Regions from separate parts of the Rhizobium sp. BR 362 genome, predicted to be linked through region 1. Evidence: riboswitches for the same ligand, from Rfam matches in the RefSeq annotation. Region 1 holds a riboswitch; the other holds the start of a gene.
What was found. Region 1 has a riboswitch for FMN ahead of QDY28_RS01305 (6,7-dimethyl-8-ribityllumazine synthase). Riboswitches for the same ligand answer to the same signal wherever they lie in the genome.

Region 1 (17,706 bases):
GACCGAACTTGCCAAGATGGTCAAGCCGGGTGTGGTGGTCGAATTCGTCGATTGATCGCGTTTGAGAAATGACAAGGCCGCCGGATAGGCTTATCCGGCGGCCTTTATATTGCGAGAATAACTTATGCGGCGCTGCGGATCGCCTCATGGCCGGCGCTGCGGGCCGAAGCTGTAAGCCGGGTCGGCACGAGCCGCATCATCTCCTCGGCAAAGACCCGGGCGTTTTCCTGAGCCTTGTCCAGATTGCTGACCCGGCTCGGATCCATCGTATAGAGCGTCCCGCCACAATCGAAGATATCGCGGAAAGCGGAGCGTTCGATGATCGGCGTTTCGAGAACCGTAACACTCCGCTCGGACAGCAGCGCTTTGACCACCTGCAGCGCTCTGGTCGTCACCATCGAATTGACGCGGGTCAGAACGACCGAATGATTGATGCGGATGCCCGCCCGCTGTTCCAGATATTGCAGCAGTTCCAGCACCTGCGCTCCGCCCCGCGCATCCATCGCGCAGCCCTGGATTGGTATGAGCACATGATCGGAGAGACCGAGCGCCGTTGCCAACAGCGGCGTGCGAGCGCCCGGCAAGTCCAGGATGAAATAGTCCGTCGCACTGTTTTCGGAAAGATGCACAGGCAACGACGCGCTGGTGACGAAATCGATGACCGAGATGTTGGGAACACGGTTGCCGGAAATCTCGTACCAGTGCGAAATCCAATGCTGCGGGTCGGCGTCAAGGATGGTGACGCGGTAGCCGCGTCTCGCCAGTTCGGTGGACAACAGCAAAACCGCAGTCGTCTTCCCCGCCCCACCCTTCGTATTTGCAAATGTGATAACTGGCATAGTCGGTCTCCGGCAAGATGGCGGTGAGCACGAACATCGCTCTTTTCAGCACCATCTGACTCATTGGTGCAGTTAACGTATTGTTTCGAGATATGGTTAATAAAGCCCTAACGGCGCGTTTCGGGCATTAAGATGTTGCATGGGCCGACTTAACCGACTGCCCCATCGGCACACCGCCTGCCGATGAGGATGCGATCGTCGACCTGCCAAACAAGCATAAAAAATCGTGCCGCAATCATCTCGCGGCACGATCGAAAACCTCGGCAATATACCTAGAAGCAGTCGCGGAACAGCGCCTTGGTGTTTTCCAGCGTCATTGCCACAGGATTGCCGCCGGCGCTTGGATCTTCGATTGCCATGGCCGAAAGCTCATCGATGCGATCGGGCGCAATGCCCATAGCCGAGAGGCTTTCGGGAACGCCGAGATCGGCGCGCAGTTTCAATACATAGTCGTAGAAACCGTCGAAACCGCCGGAGATGCCGAGATAGGCAGCGGCACGCGCAATCTTCTCCTCGATGGCTTTGCGATTGAAGCGCAGAACGGGGGGCATGACGACAGCATTGGTCATGCCGTGATGCGTGTTGTAGACGGCGCCGATCGGATGCGACAGCGCATGAATGGCGCCAAGGCCCTTCTGGAACGCGACCGCACCCATGGCGGCGGCGCTCATCATGTTGGCACGAGCTTCGAGGTCGGTCCCTTCCCTATAGGCGCGCGGCAGGAACTCCTTGACCAGCCGCATGCCTTCCAGCGCGATGCCGGCGGACATCGGATGATAAAAGGGTGAGGAATAGGCCTCCAGGCAATGGGCAAACGCATCCATTCCTGTCCCGGCGGTAATGACCTTCGGCATGCCAACGGTCAGCTCCGGATCGGAAATGACAACGCCCGGCAGGAACTTCGGATGGAAGATAATCTTCTTCACATGCGTTTCAGAATTGGTGATGACACTGGCGCGGCCGACTTCAGAGCCGGTGCCGGCAGTCGTCGGCACGGCGACGATCGGAGCGATGCCCTCGACATTGGCGCGGGTCCACCAATCGCCAATATCCTCGAAATCCCAGACGGGCCGTGTCTGACCGGCCATAAAGGCAACGCACTTGCCGAGATCGAGGCCCGAGCCGCCGCCAAAAGCGACGACGCCGTCATGACCGCCATCCTTGAACGCCTTCACGCCGGCATCGAGATTCTTCTCGTTCGGGTTCGGATCGACATCGGCGAAGATGGCACGGCCAAGGCCGGCGTCTTCGAGAATATCCAGCGCCGTCTTGGTGATCGCCATCGAGGCGAGCCCTCGGTCGGTGATCAGGAGCGGCTTCTTGATGCCCAGGCTTTTGCAGGCATCCGCCAGTTCCGTGATCCGGCCGCGGCCGAGCTTGACGGCGGTGGGATAGCTCCAATTGGCTGAGATATTGCTCATGCTGTTACCTTCTTCAAATGGTAGGATTTCGGGCGCGTCAGGTTGTGAAAACCGATTATGGACAGGGAGCCGCCACGGCCCGTTTCCTTGACGCCGGTCCAGCACAATGCCGGGTCGAGATAGTCGGCGCGGTTCATGAAGACGGTGCCGGTCTCGATGTCACGGCCGATCCGCGAGGCACGCTCGACATCCTTGGTCCAGAGCGAGGCCGTCAGACCATAAGGGCTGTCATTCATCAGTTCCAGCGCTTCAGCGTCGCTCTTCACCTTCATGATACCGACGGCGGGGCCGAAGGTTTCTTCGCGCATGAAGGCCATGGAATGATCGACGTCGACGAGGATCTGCGGCGCAAGATAAGCGCCGCCATCATCGGCCGGGAAAAGCTTGGGATCGACGAGCGCCTTGGCACCCTTGGCAACGGCATCGGAAATCTGCTCGCGCACCACCTTGGCGAAACGCTTGTGCGCCATCGGGCCAAGCGTGGTCTCCGGATCGAGCGGGTTGCCGAGCTTGTAGTTCGACACCCAGGCGACCGACTTCTCGACGAAGGCGTCGTAAAGCGACTCATGCACATAGATGCGCTCGATGCCGCAGCAGCATTGGCCGGAATTGTAGGTGGCACCGTCCATGAGGGTGTCGACGGCAGCGTCCAGGTCGGCATCCTCCATGACATAGCCCGGATCCTTGCCGCCAAGTTCGAGACCAAGGCTGGTGAAGGTGCCTGCGGCAGCGCGTTCGATCGATCGCCCGCCTTCGACCGAGCCGGTGAAGTTGACGAAGTTGAAGCTGCCGGCGCCGATCAGAGCCGACGTCGTCTCATGGTCGAGATAGACGTTCTGGAAGACATCGGCCGGAACGCCGGCCTCGACGAAAGCCTGAACCAGTCGCTCACCAACCAGAAGCGTCTGGCTGGCATGCTTCAGAATAACGGTATTGCCGGCCATCAGCGCCGGGGCGACCGTGTTGATCGCCGTCATATAAGGATAGTTCCAGGGCGCGATGACGAACACGACGCCATGGGGCTCGCGTTCGATACGACGCGCGAAATTCGCGCTGTCTTCCACCACCATCGGCGACAAGGCATCGGCCGCGATCGAAGCCACGTAATTCGAGCGCTCGTTGAAGCCGCGATACTCGCCGCCGTATTTGACCGGGCGGCCCATCTGCCATGCGAGCTCCGGCACGACGACATCGGCCATCTCGTTGAGACGGGCAGCACCCTTCAATACGAGCTGGACGCGGTCTTCCAGCGGGCGGCGCGCCCAATCCTTCTGCGCCTTGCGGGCGCGGGCCACCGCTTCCTTGGCCGCATCCAGCGACAACGCCGGACGCTCCGCATAAACCTCCCCGTTTACCGGGGACACGCATGTGATCATGGTCATGATCGAAATCCTGTTTTAATGGTCACGAATATATTCTCGACTGACCGCCGCGAAAGTACGCCAAGAGCTCACGTGGCCAAAAGAAGCGATTTATCGCAGCCACCTCCCTGCCCGCGTCTGACGACGAAAATCAGGCAGAGATCAAAACCCGCAGCAAGGCTTACGCTCTTTCGAATCCTCTCGCCACCTCCCAATCGGTGACGCGGCGATCATATTCTTCCTGCTCCCATTCGGCAGCGCGGGTGTAGTGATCGATGACATCGTCGCCGAAGGCCGCGCGCAGCATCTCGGAGCCGCTCAGCGCAACCGCGGCGTCTCGCAGCGTGCGCGGAATTTCGCGAACCTCGCGGGCACCATAGGCGTCTCCCACGAAAGGTGCTTCCAGTTCAAGCTTGTTTTCGATGCCGTCGAGACCGGCAGCGATCAGCGCCGCAAAGGCGAGATAGGGATTGAGATCGGAGCCGCCGACGCGGCATTCGATGCGGATTCCCTTGGTTTCGGCACCGCAGAGACGATAGCCCGCCGTGCGATTGTCGGTGCTCCAGATCGCCTTGGTGGGCGCGAAGGTGCCCGCCACGAAACGCTTGTAGGAATTGATGTAAGGCGCGAGGAAATAGGTGATCTCGCTGGCATGCGTCAGAAGGCCGGCGACGTAGTGCTTCATCAGCAGCGTCATGCCATGCTCTTGTTCCTTGTCGAAGAACAGCGGCGTCTTGCCGTCGGCACTCCAGAGCGACTGGTGAATATGCGAGGAGCTGCCTGCGGAATTGTAGTTCCATTTCGCGAGGAAAGTGATCGCCTTGCCCTTCGACCAGGCGATTTCCTTGCAGCCGTTTTTGATGATCGCATGACGGTCCGCCATGGTCAGCGCGTCGGCATAGCGGACATTGATTTCCTCCTGCCCCGCCGACGCCTCGCCCTTGGAATTCTCGACCGGAATGTCGGCGCCCTGCAAGCCCTTGCGGATCGCCCGCATCACATCCTCTTCCTTGGTGGTCTGGAAGATGTGATAGTCCTCGTTGTAGCCGCTGGCGAGATGCAGGTTGCGATAGCCCGACTCGCGGGCGCTGTCATAGGTCTGGTCGAACAGGAAGAACTCAAGTTCGGAGGCCATGAAGGCCTTCATTCCCATCGCTTCCAGCCGCCCGACCTGCTTCTTGAGGATGGCGCGCGGCGAATGCGCCACCTCTTCATGGGTGTGATGGTCGAGCACGTCGCAAAGCACCAGCGCCGTGCCCTCCAGCCAGGGAACACGGCGGAGGGTGGCGAGATCCGGCTTCATCGTATAGTCGCCATAGCCCTTCTCCCAACTCGTAGACTTGTAGCCGGAGACGGTCTCCATTTCGAGGTCCGTCGCCTGAAGATAGTTGCAGCTATGCGTTTCCTTCCAGGCACTCTCTACGAAGAACTCCGCCTGGAAGCGTTTGCCCATCAAGCGGCCCTGCATGTCCACCTGACATGCCAGAACCGTATCGATGCGCCCTTCGGCCACATCTCGTCTGAGGTCGTCGAACGTATAGCTGCTGCTCATGATTTGGTCCGCCTGAACAAAGAATTGAAACATCGGCCTGTCGAACGATACCGCACGGCGGCTAGCCCGCGCTCTGCAGCCTTGTCCTTGCCGGTGAAGGGGTCGCAGGCTTGCGACCCCAAGGGTTGAAGAGATCGGCCTGTACTTACTTCTCGCCGACGGCAGCTTCCGCCGCTGCGATTTCGGCCTTGCGGTTGGCGATCGCATCGCCGATCGGCGGTCCCTTGAAACGTCGCTGCTCGAAGCCGAACCAGACAATTGCGGTCAGGACAAGGAAGCCGACGGTGATGATACCGGCCCAGTCATTCGGCGGCTGAATGCCGAGAAGGAAGATCACGATCATCGAGATGATGCTCAGCACGGCAAAAAGCTTGAACACGCCTTCGCCGAGGTTCCACGGACCCATCTTGTCCCACTTCGAGGTGCCCCAAGCGAAGAGGCCGAGCGTGATCGGGATCGCGAAGGAGAAGAAGAGGAAGATGACGGTGCAGGAAACGACGATGGTATAAACAGGCGTATCGCCGATCGATACCAGCGAAGACCCCCAGACGAACAGCACCGAAAGGATCGAGCCGGTCCAGATGGCGGAAACCGGCGTGCGGTGTTTCGGGCTGACCCTGGAGAGCGCCTTCGATGCCGGCAGACCGCCGTCACGCGAGAACGCAAAGATCATGCGCGATACCGAGGTGACCGTTGCAAGGCCGCACAGCCACTGGCTGACGAAGATCAGGAGATAGAGGATGTCCTTGACGACGGGGTTCACCTGAGCATCCATCGCCCAGAAGAACACGTTCCAGCCCTGCTTTGCGGCATCGTCCATGTTCGGGAGCATCAGAACGAACGCGCACAGCATGATATAGCCAAACAGTGCCGACCAGAGCACGGAGGCTACCATGCCGCGCGGAACAGAATGTGCAGCCTTTACCGTTTCCTCCGAGGTATGCGCCGAGGCGTCATAGCCGGTGATCGTGTAGATCGGCAGCAGGAGGCCGAGGGCAAAGACCCAGAAGGTGGAAACCTGCGGCCAGACCGGTGCACCGGTCGCCGACCCATCGGCGGCGATCGTCGCCACACCCGAATAGTTCGTGAAGGTGAAGAGCCGTGCGAAATCGTAGGACGGCGCAGCGATCAGGCACACGACCGCCAGTGCGATCGAGGTCGCGAAGATCAGATAGCCGGAGAAGTCGGTGAGCTTTGCCGTCAGTCCGATGCCCATATGATTTACCAGAGCCTGAAGGCCGGTGATGACCACTAGGAACAGGATACGGATCAAAGTCGTATCGGCCATACCGAAATAGCCACCGAAGGCACCGACGAAGAAATAATAGGTGCCGACATTGATCGCGCCGAGCACGGTAACGAGACCGAGCAGGTTGAACCATGCGGTCAGCCAGCCGGTGAAGCGATTGCCGAGGATCGAACCCCAGTGATAGAGGCCGCCCGCAGTCGGATAGGCCGAGCTGATCTGCGCCATTGCCACGGCAAAGACCAGCGAAATAAAACATCCGACTGGCCAGCCGATGCCGATCGCGGCACCGCCTGCGCCTGACGTTGCCTGAGCAAGAGAATTGATGCCACCCGAAAGAATGCAAATAATGGAAAAGGATACGGCAAAGTTCGAGAACGAGCTCATGCGCCGTTCCAACTCCTGGGCATAGCCCATGGAGTGCAGAATATGCACGTCCTGCTTCTTGTCCAACTCTGTGTAATCAGACATGTCATTCCCCCTAAAACCTGGTCGCCCACGGAATTGCGGGCCACCATGTGCCACATGCGCCGCTGGCTTTTGCCATGCGGCCCGAATGCAGTTGAACTGCTCCCCGGGGTCTTTTCTTTCTATGCTCAGGTTTCCAGACTGCTCTGGATAAGCCCTGTCAGATAATCGGCCACGACCCCTCGGCCGATGTCATCTGCGATGAGGTCGTTGCGGACCTCGATCATAACGTTATGCAAGCCATTGGCGAGCCCATGCAGCTTGAGCGTATGGGTCACGCCGTCTTCCGGCCCGTAAGGCTGGTTTCGTTCAGTACGATAGAGCGGCGCGTTGGCCGCCGCATCAAGCATGCGGTCGGCCAGCCAGCGGTCTTCATCGTGCAAAATACCGAGCTCCACTGCCCGCTGCTTGCCATTGTACACAGGCGTAAAACTGTGAACGGTCACAAGCACGGTTTTTTGCGCCCTCGCCCGACGCTCTTTCAGAAGAGTGCGAATGCGGTCATGGAACGGCACATAGAGAGCGTCGGTGCGTGCCTGCCGGTCAGCGGCCTGCAGGTGCTGGTTGCCGGGAATCGTATAGATCTCGCTGATTTCCGGCATGGCGCCTGCGCTTTCCGGCGGACGGTTGCAGTCATAGACCAACCGCGAGAAGCGTTGGTAAACCAACGTGGCATCGAGGCTGCCAGACATCTTCCTAGCGACAGCCAGCGCGCCGGGGTCCCAGGCGATATGGCTGGAAAGCGCTTCGGCCGAAAGGCCGAGATCGCCGAAATGTTGGGGCAGCGTGCGCGAAGCATGTTCGCAGATAATCAAAACCGCGCTTTTTCCATCCGGTCGTTCGACCGCGACGCAATCGCCATCGGCTTCCGTCAGAATGCCTTGCCCGGCAAGCATCAAGGCGCCCTACCCCTCTTAATAAAATCTTTATAAGAAAAGAATTCTTCAGGTTTCGGCGACTGTCAACTAGGAACTGAAATTATTTCTTCATTTGTGACATTGACTCGAAATGTGACAGCGTAGTTATATTCCCTCTAGGAGACTGGCATCAGACCGGCCCGGGGAGCAAAAATCGAGTGAGCAATGCGTCGAAAACAGTTTCGGACGTAATCAATGCCCAATTTGACGGGCTGACGCGCGCCGAAAAGCAGCTCGCCAAGAGCCTGCTCGACAACTATCCCGTTTCCGGGTTGGGCAGCATTACGACGGTGGCCGAAAATGCGCGTGTTTCCACGCCGACCGTGGCGCGGATGGTGCAGAAACTCGGTTTCAAAGGTTATCCGGACTTTCAGTCGCGCCTCCATCAGGAGGTCGAGGCGACGATCTCGAACCCGCTGACCAAACATGACCGGTGGGCATCCAATGCTCCCGGGACACATATTCTCAATCGCTTCGCAGATGCCATTATGGGCAATCTCCGTCAGACGCTGGCCGACATCGATGCGGCAACCTTCGATAGCGTCGCTGCACTGCTGTCGGAGCGCAAGCGCGGGCTTTATTTCGTCGGTGGACGCATCACCGGCGCGCTTGCGGAATATTTCTTCACCCATATGCAGGTCATCCGCCCGAACACGACCTTGCTCTCCTCCAATTCCAGTTCCTGGCCGCAATATGTTCTGAACATGAACGCCGGCGACCTGCTCGTGATCTTCGATATCAGACGCTATGAGCAGGAAATGGTTAGCCTCGCCGCCGCCGCTCGCCGTAGCGGGGCTGAGATCATCGTCTTCACCGACCAATGGGCGACCCCTGCCGTCAAATATGCAAAGCACACTTTTCGCGTGCAAATCGAAGCACCTTCAGCTTGGGATTCCTCCGTCGTCACCCTGTTTATCGTCGAGGCCCTGATCGAAGCCGTGCAAAGCTCGACCTGGGACGAGGCGAGTGAACGCATGAAAACGCTCGAAGGCCTGTTCGAACAAACAAGGCTGTTCCGCAAGCTAGGTTAGGAGGAAAGGAAAGTATAAAACACAAGCTGAGGATCGGCCAGCAAGACAGAGTCTGTCATCATCGGCGGATAGAAGTAATTCCCGGTGTTTTCAGGAGACGCAACCCATTGGAACCCGTCACACAACCTTCATGCAACGTCATTAACAGCAACGCCAGACACTGAAAACCCAAAAGGAGGAATACCAGTGATCTCGAAAATTCATCGTCTTCTGACGCTCTCGACTGCGATGCTCGTAACTTCGACCGCAATCGCTGCTGCTGAACCGAGCGCAGACCTGATCGCCGCCGCCAAGAAGGAAGGCACGCTGACCACCATCGCTCTGCCCCACAACTGGTGCGGTTATGGCGACCTGATCGCTGCTTTCAAGGCGAAATACAGCATCGATGTCAACGAACTGAATCCGGACGCCGGGTCGGGCGATGAAGTTGAAGCCATCCGCGCCAACAAGGGCAACACCGGTCCGCAGGCGCCCGATGTGATCGACGTCGGTCTCTCCTTCGGCCCGACCGCCAAGAAGGAAGGCCTGCTGCAGGCCTATAAGGTTTCCACCTGGGATTCCATTCCGGACAGCGCCAAGGATGCTGACGGCTTCTGGTACGGCGATTACTACGGCGTTCTCTCCTTCGTCACCAACAAGGACGTCGTGAAGAACCCGCCGAAGGACTGGGCTGACCTGCAGAAGCCGGAATACGCAAACACCGTTTCGCTCGCTGGCGACCCGCGCACCTCGAACCAGGCTGTTCAGGCCGTTTACGCCGCTGGCCTTGCTGCCGGCGAAAAGGATGCCACCAAGGCCGGCGCTGCTGGTCTCGACTACTTCGCAAAGCTGAACAAGGCTGGCAACTTCGTTCCGGTCATCGGCAAGTCCGCTTCGCTCGCACAGGGCGCAACCCCGATCGTCATCGCTTGGGACTATAACGGCCTCGCATGGCGCGACAGCCTGAACGGCAACCCGCCGGTTGACGTCACGGTTCCGGCTTCGGGCGTCATCGCCGGCGTTTACGTTCAGGCGATTTCGGCTTTCGCTCCGCATCCGAACGCTGCCAAGCTGTGGATGGAGTTCCTCTATTCCGACGAAGGTCAGATTGGCTGGCTGAAGGGCTATTGCCACCCGATCCGCTTCAACGACCTGGCGAAGAACAAGAAGGTCCCGCAGGAACTTCTCGACAAGCTGCCGCCGGCTGCCGCCTACGAAAAGGCTGTGTTCCCGACGCTCGAAGAGCAGGATGCCGGCAAGGCCGCCATCACCACCAAGTGGGATTCTGTCGTCGGTTCGAACGTACAGTAATCAGACCTGACATGGCCTCCCCGCTTCAGCGGGGAGGTTTTCCGTTTTTTTGACGCCGCGGATCGGGCCAATCATGAGCATCGTCACGACATCAACGATCAGTTCCACTCCCATGATCAATAAACGCATGGTTGTCGATTGGCTGGGCATAGCGCCCTTTCTGATCTTCGCGCTGCTGTTTCTAATTCTTCCAACGATCTATCTGATTGCAGGCGCTTTTCTGACGCCCGACGGCAGCCTGACGCTGAAGAACATTGGCGATCTCTTCACAAAGTCCATCATGGACTCCTATTTGATCAGCATCAAAGTGTCTGTCGCCTCGGCGCTCGGCGGCGCGCTGATCGGCTTTTATCTGGCTTGGGCCTTGGTCATGGGCGGGCTTCCAGCCTGGGTGCGCCATGTCTTCCTTACCTTTTCCGGTGTCGCTTCAAATTTCGCCGGCGTACCTCTCGCTTTTGCCTTCATCGCCACGATCGGTCGCCTGGGCCTGATCACGCTGCTGCTGAAAAACTGGCTTGGCTTCGACATTTTTCGAGCGGGCTTCAATCTCTACAGCTTCGTCGGCTTGACCATCACCTATATGTACTTCCAGATTCCGCTGATGGTGCTAATCATCACGCCGGCGCTGGATGGCATGAAGAAGGAATGGCGTGAAGCCGCATCCATCCTCGGAGCGACCAACAGACAATATTGGCTGATGGTGGCGCTCCCCATCCTCTGGCCGAGCCTGCTTGGCACGACGCTGCTGCTGTTTGCCAACGCCTTCGGCGCCATTGCAACCGCGATCGCACTGACCGGCAGCTCGCTCAACATCATACCGATCCAGCTCTATGCGCAGATCCGCGGCGACGTGCTGCACAACGCCAATCTCGGCTATGCGATGGCGCTCGGTATGATCGTCATAACAGGCATATCCAACGTCATCTACATCATCATGCGCATCCGCGCAGAACGGTGGCAGAAATGAAGCTGCAAAAATTCTTCGCTTGGATCGCGGTCGTCATCGGCGCCATCTATTTCATCGTTCCTCTTATCGGCACGCTGGAATTCTCGCTGCGTATGCGGCGGGACGCCTATAGTTTCGACGCCTATGCATCGGTCTTTTCGGACACGCACTTCCTGTCCGCATTTGGCTATTCGATGCTCATGGCGTTGCTGACCATCATCTTCGGCATGCTGATCGTGGTGCCCACGGCCTATTGGGTGCGCCTCCGTTTGCCGCAGATTCGCCCGATCGTTGAATTCATCACGCTGATGCCCCTGGTCATCCCCGCGATCGTCATCGTCTTCGGCTATCTGCGTCTCTATAATTCGTCGTCGATCCTGCCTTTGACGGGCTTCGAGCAGACGACGAACTTCCTTCTCGTCTGCTCCTACATTGTCTTGTCCCTCCCCTATATGTATCGTTCGGTCGATACGGCGATGCGCACGATCGATGTCGGCACCCTGACGGAAGCCGCCGAAAGTCTCGGCGCGAAGTGGACGACCATTATGTTCCGCTGCATTTTCCCCAATGTGATGAGCGGCGTTCTTTCCGGCGCTTTCATTACGCTGGCGATCGTTATGGGCGAATTCACGATGGCTTCCCTGCTCAATCGTCCGGCTTTCGGCCCATATATGCAGTTGGTCGGCGCCAATCAGGCTTATCAGTCTTCGGCATTGGCTATCATCGCGCTTGCTGTCACCTGGCTCAGCATGGGCCTGCTGCAGCTCGTTTCCCGCTTTTCAAAACTGGCTCCGGTTACGGCGTAAGGCTTCTCACCATGGCTTTTCTCGAACTCACCCACATCAAAAAATCCTTCGGCGACGTTCAGGTCGTTCACGATTTCAATATGAAAATCGAGAAGGGGGAGTTCATCTCCTTCCTCGGACCATCGGGTTGCGGCAAGACGACCGTTCTGCGGATGATTGCCGGCTTCGAAAGCCCGACGGCGGGCACGCTGACGATCAACGGCAAGGACCAGCGTCCGTTGAAGCCGAACCAGCGCAATATCGGCATGGTGTTCCAGGCCTATGCACTGTTCCCGAACATGACCGTGCATGACAATGTCGCCTTCGGCCTCAAGGTCGCCGGTGTCGCCAAGCCCGAGATCGACAAGCGCGTCAAGGAAATGCTCGGGTTGATCAAGCTCGATCATCTTGCCGGCCGCTATCCCTTCCAGATGTCCGGCGGTCAGCAGCAGCGCGTGGCGCTTGCTCGCGCCATCGCCGTCAAGCCGCAGGTCCTGCTGCTCGACGAACCGCTCTCGGCGCTCGATGCCAAGATCCGCGTTTCGCTGCGCGAAGAAATCCGCGCCATCCAGCAGCAGCTCGGCATCACCACCGTTTTCGTGACGCACGACCAGGAAGAAGCGCTGTCGATCTCCGATCGCATCGTCGTCATGAATGCCGGCCGCGCCGATCAGATCGGCACGCCGTTCGAAATCTACAACACGCCCGCGACCCGCTTCGTCGCCTCCTTCGTCGGCACGCTGAACCTCATCGAAGGCAAGGTCGTCGACCCCGACAACAACCGCATCATGATTGGTGATCAGGGTGTGACGCTGAAGCAGTCAGTCACCGCCTATAAGCCCGGCGACACCGTATCGCTGGCGCTGCGTCCGGAAGCCGGCTCGCTGGCGGAATCGGCCAAGGGCGACACTGCCTTGACCGGTGAGGTCTCCTCGGCGCACTTCCTGGGTTCGGTCATCCGCACCCGTATGAACGTCGCAGGCAACACCATCTCGTTCGACATGTTCAACAGCCCTGGCATGATGCCGCCCAGCGTCGGCGAGCGAGTCACCCTGCGTTTCGCCTCCTCCGATCTGCTGGTCATCCAGGACTGATCGACGGGCCAATTGGACAGATTTTTCGCGAGCGCCGGGTAATTCGCCCGGCGTTTTTCTTTGATTTTTGTTGCACCGCATTTATAGTCCAGCCGTTCTCAGGGCGGGGTGCAATTCCCCACCGGCGGTATGGAGAGTGATCTTCGAGCCCGCGAGCGCCTTCCGCTTCGGCGAAAAGGGTCAGCAGATCCGGTGAGAGGCCGGAGCCGACGGTATAGTCCGGATGGAAGAGAGCAAGCTGGGTCGACGGCTCCTTCGCACAAGGGGTTCCTGCGACCTTGCGTGTTCGCCCAAGGGATATTGAGTCAAACCCTTGAAAGGCAAAGTTAATGACCATTTCCATTTCCACACAGCCGGGTCGCATAGCGTTGATCCGGGCCCGCTGGCATGCCGACATCGTCGATCAGTGCGTCAATTCCTTCGTTGCCGAATGGCAGAAGACCGAGGGGGCCTCCCCCATCGATATTTTCGATGTGCCCGGTGCCTTGGAAATTCCGCTGCATGCCCAGACGCTCGCGCGCAATGGCCGCTACAGCGCGATCATTGCGACCGCTTTCGTTGTCGACGGCGGTATCTACCGCCACGACTTCGTTGCCGATACCGTTCTCGATGCCATGATGCGCGTGCAACTGGATACCGGCGTTCCGATTCTTTCCACCGTGCTGACGCCGCATCATTTCCACGAGACGGAAGCGCATATTCATTTTTTCAAGCAGCATTTCGTCATCAAGGGTCAGGAAGTGGCAAATGCCTGCCGGCAGATCCTGAGCGAGCGCGCCAAGCTGCTGCCATCGGTGACTGTCTGAGTTAAGATGGTGGAGGCGCGGCAAAGGCTCGCCTCCATTTCTCCGGCGAGGAGCATCGCATGACGGTCCTGCGAATTGTCCCCAATCTGCATGCAGCCGATCCCGCCAGCGCTCGGGCCTTCTATGGCGACCTGCTCGGCCTGGATATCGTCATGGACCATGGCTGGATCATCACTTTCGCCTCGAAAGCACAGACCGTGCCGCAGATCAGCATAGCCAGCGAAGGCGGCTCAGACACGATCGTGCCCGATCTTTCGATCGAGGTCGACGATGTCGATCAGGTCTATCAACGCGTGCGATCGATGCAACTCGATATCGTCTATGATCTGAACGACGAACCCTGGGGTGTCCGGCGTTTCTATGTCTGCGATCCCTTCGGCAAGATCGTGAATATTCTGTCACACCGATAGGCCGTTCATCCCAAATCGACCTTGAAGGTGACCCGCTCCGCGGACCATAGTGTCTCGGCATAGGCAATGGGCATGCCATCGCTATCGATGTCCACTTTGAGGATGACCAAAACCGGTGTCGACTTCGGCTGCCGCAATAACCGTGCCTCCTCGGCACTCGGCATGCGCGCCTCGATCTCGGTCGACAGGCGCACGTAGTCATGGACTCCGTAGCTCGCCAGCGCGGCACTGATGGTCTGGTATTGCAGCCTCGCTTTATCGAAATCAGGAAAGCGATCGGCCGGATAATAGCTGTCGCCGAGTTCGACAGGAACACCGTCCGCCGTCATCACGCCGCGACGATGGATGACGGAGGCACCCCGCGCCAGCTTCAGGCGCGCCGCGACACGCTCCGATGCTGCAACGACCTCGTGAATTAATAATTCGCCACCAGGCTCGAAACCCTGCTCGATCAGATTCTGGGAGAACCGCGTCTTCTTCGAGAGCGTATAGTCGAGAGCCCCTCTATGCACGAAGGTCCCCCGCCCCTGTTCGGCGCGCACCAGTCCCCGCTGCTCTAGATGGCCGAGTGCCTGGCGGACGGTGAAGCGGCTGACGCCGAAGCGTTCCATAAGTTCCGGTTCGGTCGGCAATTTGGCGCCAGGAGCAAAGGTCCCGGCGGCGATATCAGCCGCCAGGATTTCGCCGATCTGATGCCAGAGAGCACTGCCGCTCTTGCGATCGATCGTCTCCATATCAGACGCGCTTTTCGAGCCGGAACAATAGCTTGTATTCGGCGGGATAGGCGAGCGCATCGAGGATGCTCGGATAATATTTGCGATCCTTCGTACCGCTGACGAAGCCGTCATAGCCGAAGCGCCGGACGGAGACATTGAATCCTGCGGCAAGGAAGGTGTCGATATAGTCCTGCGGGGAGCGATCCTGGACCGGCGCATTGCTGTTGCCGCCGATCAGCTCGCGCCATTGCGGCCAGAGAGGCATTTCATTGTGGCAACCGGTGACGGCGTAATAGATGCCGCCGTTGCGCATGACCTCGAACATCTGCTCGGCATGCCGCTTCAATTCCGGCAGCAGATAGACGACCTCATAGCTGAACGCGACATCGAAGCCATCGGCAAAAGGCGAAAGATCAGTGGATACATGAAATTCCAGCGGCATGTTGCCCTTCGCCTCGACAGCCGCTGCCACCGATTCCGAGGCGATGTCGATGCCGACGCCGCGGCGGAACGGCCGCATTGCATGAAGCAGCCGCAGGAAGCCGCCGCGATTGCAGCCGAAATCCAGCACGGTCTTCGACGAAAAATCCCGCTCCGGCACGGTCTCGATGAAATGCCGCCAAAGCGGACTATGCGACTCTGCCATCGCGATGTCGCCGTTCGGTTCGGTATGCCACGTTGCGTAGGTGGTTCCTGCGTTTGTCATGATGCGCTCGCTGTTGAAGTGGACTGAGGACGCAATAACGCAGCCGTGTGACAGGCATATGAATTCGTCCGGACGACTGGACTACTTCAGGCCGTCGCTGGACAAATAAAAAGAGGGCCCTGCCGAAGCAGAGCCCTCTTCAATTTACCAGATGCCGAGACCTACGCGCGAATGGCCTGATCGTTCGCGTCGAAGCGATGCATATGTCCCGTGTCCGGTGTCGCATAAACCGTTTCGTCCGGCTCATATTTGTGTTCGCCGAAAAGGCGCACCGTCAGAAGACCGGTCTGGTCGGATTCGAGATAGATGATCGTATCGGCGCCGAGGTGTTCGACATGGATGACCTTGGCCGCCCAGATGCCTTGTTCGCGCGACAACGTGATGTGCTCGGGGCGGATGCCGATGGTTTTGGCGCCGCTCTGTTCGAGCTTTTCCGCCGGAATGAAATTCATTTGCGGCGAACCGATGAAACCGGCGACGAAGATATTTGCCGGACGGTTATAAAGCTCCATCGGCGAACCGATCTGCTCGATCGCGCCGGCGTTCATCACGACGATTTTGTCGGCCAGCGTCATGGCCTCGACCTGATCGTGGGTAACGTAGATCATCGTTGCCCTCAAGCTGCGATGCAGGCGGGCGATTTCGAGGCGAGTCTGGACGCGCAATGCCGCATCGAGGTTCGACAGCGGTTCATCGAACAGGAAGAGTTCCGGTTCGCGCACGATGGCGCGGCCGATGGCGACACGCTGACGCTGGCCGCCGGACAGCTCGGCCGGACGACGGGCGAGATAGGGCCCAAGAGAAAGCATGCTCGACGCCTTCTCCACACGGTTGTCGATCTCATCCTTGGCGGTGCCGGCCTGCTTCAGGCCAAGGCCCATGTTGTCCTTCACCGTCAGATGCGGATAAAGCGCATAGGACTGGAACACCATGGAAATGCCGCGCTTGGCGGGCGGCGTCACCGTCACGTCGGCGCCGTTGATCAGGACTGCGCCCGAGGTCACGTCCTCCAGGCCGGCGATGCTGCGCAAAAGGGTCGACTTGCCGCAGCCGGAAGGGCCGACGAAAATGACGAACTCGCCATCCTTAACCTCGAGGTCGATGCCCTTCAGCACATCATGCGTACCATAGGCCTTACGAATGGATTTCAGTTGAAGCGATCCCACAGTCTCTTATCCCTTACAAATAAACGGGCTTGCCGGTGCGCACGCTCTCATCGGCGGCGAGGCAGATGCGCAGCGATTGAACGGCGTCGGCCATATGGCGGCTGAGGTCGATATCCTCGCGAATGGCCTTCAACATGAAGGCCTGTTCGCGATCGCACAGCTCCTGATGACCCGGCTCGCCGTCCATGCGCAGATCCTGATCCGGATGGATGAACTTGCCGTTTGGGCCGGTCTCGGCGGTGTGCAGCCGGATGACGGAGGTTTTGGTATGCGTATCGATGTCATCAGACTTGGCATTGGGATCCATTACAATCGATACCGCGCCGTTCGGCGACATCACATCCTTCACGAAGAAGGCGGTTTCGGAAATCATCGGCCCCCAGGCGGCCTCATACCAGCCGACCGACCCATCTTCATAGATCACCTGCAGATGGCCGTAATTGTACATATCTGGCGCGATCTCGTTTGACAGGCGCAGGCCCATGCCGCGCACTTCGACGGGCTTCGCGTCAGTGATCTGGCACATGACGTCGACATAATGCACGCCGCAATCGACGATCGGCGGCGTCGTGCGCATCAGCGCCTTATGCGTTTCCCAGGTCGGTCCGCTCGACTGCTGATTCAGGTTCATGCGGAAGACATAAGGACCGCCGAGCTTGCGCGCTTCGGCAATCAGCCGCATCCAGGACGGATGGTGGCGCAGGATATAGCCGATCACCAGCTTGCGGCCGGCTTTCTTGGCCGCGGCCAAAACCCGCTCCGCATCCTCGACGGTCGTCGCCAGCGGCTTTTCGACGAAGACGTCGCAGCCCGCCTCGAAAGCCATGACGGCATAGTCCGCGTGGCTGTCGGAATAGGTGTTAATCGAGCAGAGATCGGGCTTCAACTCTTTCAGCGCCGTCTCGAAATCAGGATGGATCGTATAACCCTCTAGCTCGTCGGCGAGCTTCGG
Region 2 (3,855 bases), on a different contig from region 1:
AGCCAATTCCGGCCAGGCCGGAAGCTCTGGCGCGGATGAACGATGTTGTTTCCATCATAATCATAGACAAAGAAATATCCGTCCTTGCCGTAGTCGAGCGAAGCGAGGATGGCCGCGACCTTTTCCTTGGCGGCCTGATCGTCCGCCGCCGCATCTCCATAGGTCGCCTGGATCGCCGAGACGGCAAGATGGGTCAGGTTGAGGATTTCCGTTTCCTTGGACTTCAGCATGTTCTGCTCGAAGGTCGCGATATTAACTTGCGTGAGGTTCGCCGACTGCCAGGTGATGAAACTCGTGATCGCCAGGATCGCGATCACGAGCGGAATGATCGCCAGCGCAATGATCTGGTGCCTAAGCGACAAGAGATGGTCCTCCAGGTTTCCCGGCCGATTTCGTCCGTGTCTTCCCTTCACGGACTGCCCAAACATCTTGCACTAAAGCGGCAAGGATAATGCGTGGTCAAGTATAGCGGCCACTGAGCGGGTGACCTGTCGCTGAATGGAGCGGGCTGATGATAGCGAGTCAAAGCGCGAGGGTGTGGCAATAGTGTTGCATTTTCGCAACGATTCCGCCTGATATCTGCAATGTGAAATTGTATGCTTGCCGATTGGTCGATCTCGTGTAACATAGCCGCATCCGCAATCAAATCAGAGGAGGCGTGAAATGAAATCTATTCTCATGTTTAGTCGCTTCTCTGGCGGAATGGCCGTGGTGGTGTCGATGCAATGCGCGTCGAGCCCGAGCCGTCATTGGCATCCAGGCTACTAAGCCCTCGGATTCGCCGCCCGTTTAGCATTTTTCTCGTTACCTTGACGTGACCGGTTACCGGAGCGATCTTTCGCATTTCCGCGTCGGTATTCGCACGTCTTTTCACCTTCGAAAGGACTCGGCTGCATCGTTGCGCCGGGAAAGAAACTATGCGCGAAGCACAATCTTTAGTTGCCGACACTCTTGCGGCGACGGTCGATGAACTTTGCCTCAAATTTGGCGCCCGGAAGACCGCGTTTGCGTTGTTCCTCGCCATGTTGAGGCATCAGCAAACGGTAAATCAAACCTCTCTACTGTCCAACCGCATGCGCCAGGATATCGGCCTGCCGGATGGTGAGGAAACGTCCGGATTTCCTGTTTGGAATTTCCGGGCATGGTAAGGAACCGAAGTGAACAGGAGGATGCGAGAGGTGTCAAAAGCGCCTCTCGCTCCATTCCCGGCCGGCTCGGCGCGGGTCTGGAACGCTATGTGGACGTGGCGCGCCCGCCATTGGGCGCGCCCTTGCCAGCATTTCTCTAACGACTAGGCGGCCGACATTTCCCGCGTCGTCAGATCGCGCTGATGGGCCAAGTAGGCGATCAGATCTTCGATCGTCACCAGCAGCAGGCCGTGGCGTTCGGCGAACTTTTCAAGATCCGGAAGGCGGGCCATCGTACCGTCGTCATTGGCAACTTCGCAAATCACCCCGGACCCGGAATAGCCGGCGAGCCTTGCGAGATCGACGGCTGCCTCGGTATGGCCGGGACGTCCGAGCACGCCTGCCGGGTTGGCACGCAGCGGAAAAATATGGCCAGGTCGGGCAAAGTCGTCAGGCCGGGTGCCTTGTGTAACAAGGGCCCGAACGGTCGCCGCGCGATCGGCTGCGGAAATCCCCGTCGTGGTTTCCGGAATGTAGTCCACGGACACCGTAAAGGCGGTCTTCAGAACCTCGGTATTGCGCGGAACCATCAGAGGAATGTCGAGCTCATCCAGCCTTTCACCCTGCATCGCCACGCAGATCAGTCCGCGCGCGTGATTCATCATGAAGGCAATTGCGGCAGGCGTGATGGCATCGGACGCAATCACAAGATCGCCCTCGTTTTCTCGGTCCTGATCATCAACGACAACAACGATCTCACCACGCGAAATCGCCGCGATTGCATCTTCGATTTTGGAAATTGCCATGCACTTTGCCTTTCAAGGGTTAGCCGCTTTTGCAGCATCCAAGACTTCTTTCGAAGTCACAGTTTATCCCTTGGGCGAACAAGCCTGCGGACGCGCCACAACACCGGTGGCGCTCGCACGATTGCTCTCTTCCATCCGGACTTTAACCGTCGGCCCCGGCCTCTCACCGGGTCTGCTGACCCTCCGCGATTTGCGGAGGCGCTCGCGGGCTCCGAGTTTCCTCGATACCGCCGGTGGGGAGTTTCACCCCGCCCTGAGAACACCGGTAAGATAGGCGATCGATATGGCCTCCCGCAAGAGGGCAGTTTCCCTCTCTCTGTCCTTTATGCGACGCAACCGCTGAACAGATTGTTTCTCTTAACCGACCGCAGTCAGGACATGATGAGACCGCCATCGACATTGATCGTCTGCCCAGTGATATAGGCAGCATCATCGCTCGCGAGAAAGGTGACAAGGCCGGCGACGTCTTCGCCCGAACCGGCGCGCTTCATCGGAATGCCTTCCACCCATTCCTTCATCAACTCACCCGGACCGTAATTGCCGAGGAGCTTACCCCAGGCCTTATCGTTGTAGGCCCACATGTCGGTCTCGATGATCCCCGGGCAGAAGGCGTTGACGGTTATGTTTTCGGTGGCGACTTCCTTTGCGAGGCTCTGGGTGATCCCGACCACACCCATCTTCGAGGCGGCATAGTGCGGCGTATAGATGAAGCCGTCTCGCGCCTGTCCCGATGCGGTGTTGATAATGCGTCCGCCACGACCGTGCTTGCGCATGCGTAAAATCGCTTCCTGGGCGCACAGGAAAACGCCCTTGGAGTTGACGGCCATGACCTTATCCCACTCGCCTTCGGTCATGTCTTCGATCCGCGCGATCGTGATGACGCCGGCATTCTGGATCGAGACGTCGACCGAACCGAAGGCGTCTTCCGCCGCGTCGTAGAGGGCCTTCACGCTCGCCTTGTCCGTGACGTCCCCGACAAAGGAAATTGCTTTGCCGCCATCCTTCCTGATCTGCTCGGCGACGGAGTGCACCGACTCCTCATTGGCGGAAACGACGAGATTTGCGCCCTCTTTCGCAAAGCGTCTTGCGATGGCGGCGCCAATACCGCGGCTGCCTCCGGTGATGACAACGGTCTTGTTTTCGAAGCGGTTCATTTGGTTTCTCCCGGTCAATCGCCGTACGTCCTCGCGAACGGCGCTTATCAAAATGAATGCAGGGCCGTTTTGCCGGCGGCCCCAGCAGCGATCGGTCTCGCCTTCAAGGCACAGCGCGAAGTATTGCTCTAAAATCCGATGCCTTGAGGGAAGCTCCCCCGACAAGCGCGCCGTCCACACCCGCAATGGCGAAGAGCGAAGCGGCGTTCGATGGCTTCACGGAGCCGCCGTAAAGGAGCCGTATCTCATTGCCTTCCGCGCCGAAACGCTTGATCAAGGCACTACGCAGGGCAGCGTGGACGTCAGCGATCTCAGCCTCCGTCGGAACACGGCCGGTGCCGATTGCCCATACCGGTTCGTAGGCGATAACGGTGTTGGCAGCGGAAGCGCTATCCGGAACGGACGCCGAAAGCTGGCTTTCGACCACCGCAAGCGTCATTTCGCTTGTCCTCTCCTCATCCGTTTCGCCAACACAGATGATAGCCGTCAGCCCGGCGCAATAGGCCGCCGCCGTCTTTGCAGCGACGAGAGCACTCGTCTCACCATGATCCGCCCGGCGCTCCGAATGGCCGAGGATCACAAAGGCTGCGCCGAGATCGGCCAACATGTCCGCCGAAATGTCGCCTGTATGAGCGCCCGACGGCGAGGCGTGGCAATCCTGCCCGCCGATCCGTAATTTTGAGCCTCTCGTTATCGACGCGGCGCGGTCGATAAGGGTGGCGGGTGGGCATATGATCGCTTCGGCTCTAGAGTCATCGGCCGCCGCCG

Region 2: another riboswitch for FMN. It lies ahead of ribB (3,4-dihydroxy-2-butanone-4-phosphate synthase); the one in region 1 lies ahead of QDY28_RS01305 (6,7-dimethyl-8-ribityllumazine synthase).

What each region holds. Positions count from the first base shown of each region.
Region 1 covers NZ_JARWGH010000001.1:256,079-273,784, reverse strand. The annotation lists gene QDY28_RS01365 (L,D-transpeptidase) at 1-55, shown strand, start outside; gene QDY28_RS01360 (ParA family protein) at 123-839, opposite strand; gene QDY28_RS01355 (iron-containing alcohol dehydrogenase) at 1,112-2,260, opposite strand; gene QDY28_RS01350 (aldehyde dehydrogenase family protein) at 2,257-3,642, opposite strand; gene QDY28_RS01345 (glutamine synthetase family protein) at 3,803-5,173, opposite strand; gene QDY28_RS01340 (amino acid permease) at 5,319-6,890, opposite strand; gene QDY28_RS01335 (N-formylglutamate amidohydrolase) at 7,016-7,786, opposite strand; gene QDY28_RS01330 (MurR/RpiR family transcriptional regulator) at 7,963-8,835, shown strand; gene QDY28_RS01325 (ABC transporter substrate-binding protein) at 9,022-10,125, shown strand; gene QDY28_RS01320 (ABC transporter permease) at 10,199-11,092, shown strand; gene QDY28_RS01315 (ABC transporter permease) at 11,089-11,877, shown strand; gene QDY28_RS01310 (ABC transporter ATP-binding protein) at 11,889-12,950, shown strand; FMN riboswitch at 13,041-13,189, shown strand; gene QDY28_RS01305 (6,7-dimethyl-8-ribityllumazine synthase) at 13,280-13,756, shown strand; gene QDY28_RS01300 (VOC family protein) at 13,816-14,166, shown strand; gene phnF (phosphonate metabolism transcriptional regulator PhnF) at 14,172-14,900, opposite strand; gene QDY28_RS01290 (class I SAM-dependent methyltransferase) at 14,902-15,588, opposite strand; gene QDY28_RS01285 (ABC transporter ATP-binding protein) at 15,750-16,754, opposite strand; gene QDY28_RS01280 (Gfo/Idh/MocA family protein) at 16,768-17,706, opposite strand, start outside.
Region 2 covers NZ_JARWGH010000011.1:11,760-15,614, forward strand. The annotation lists gene QDY28_RS16175 (cache domain-containing protein) at 1-362, opposite strand, end outside; gene QDY28_RS16180 (DUF1127 domain-containing protein) at 918-1,148, shown strand; gene ribB (3,4-dihydroxy-2-butanone-4-phosphate synthase) at 1,292-1,933, opposite strand; FMN riboswitch at 2,053-2,198, opposite strand; gene QDY28_RS16190 (glucose 1-dehydrogenase) at 2,305-3,087, opposite strand; gene tpiA (triose-phosphate isomerase) at 3,191-3,855, opposite strand, start outside.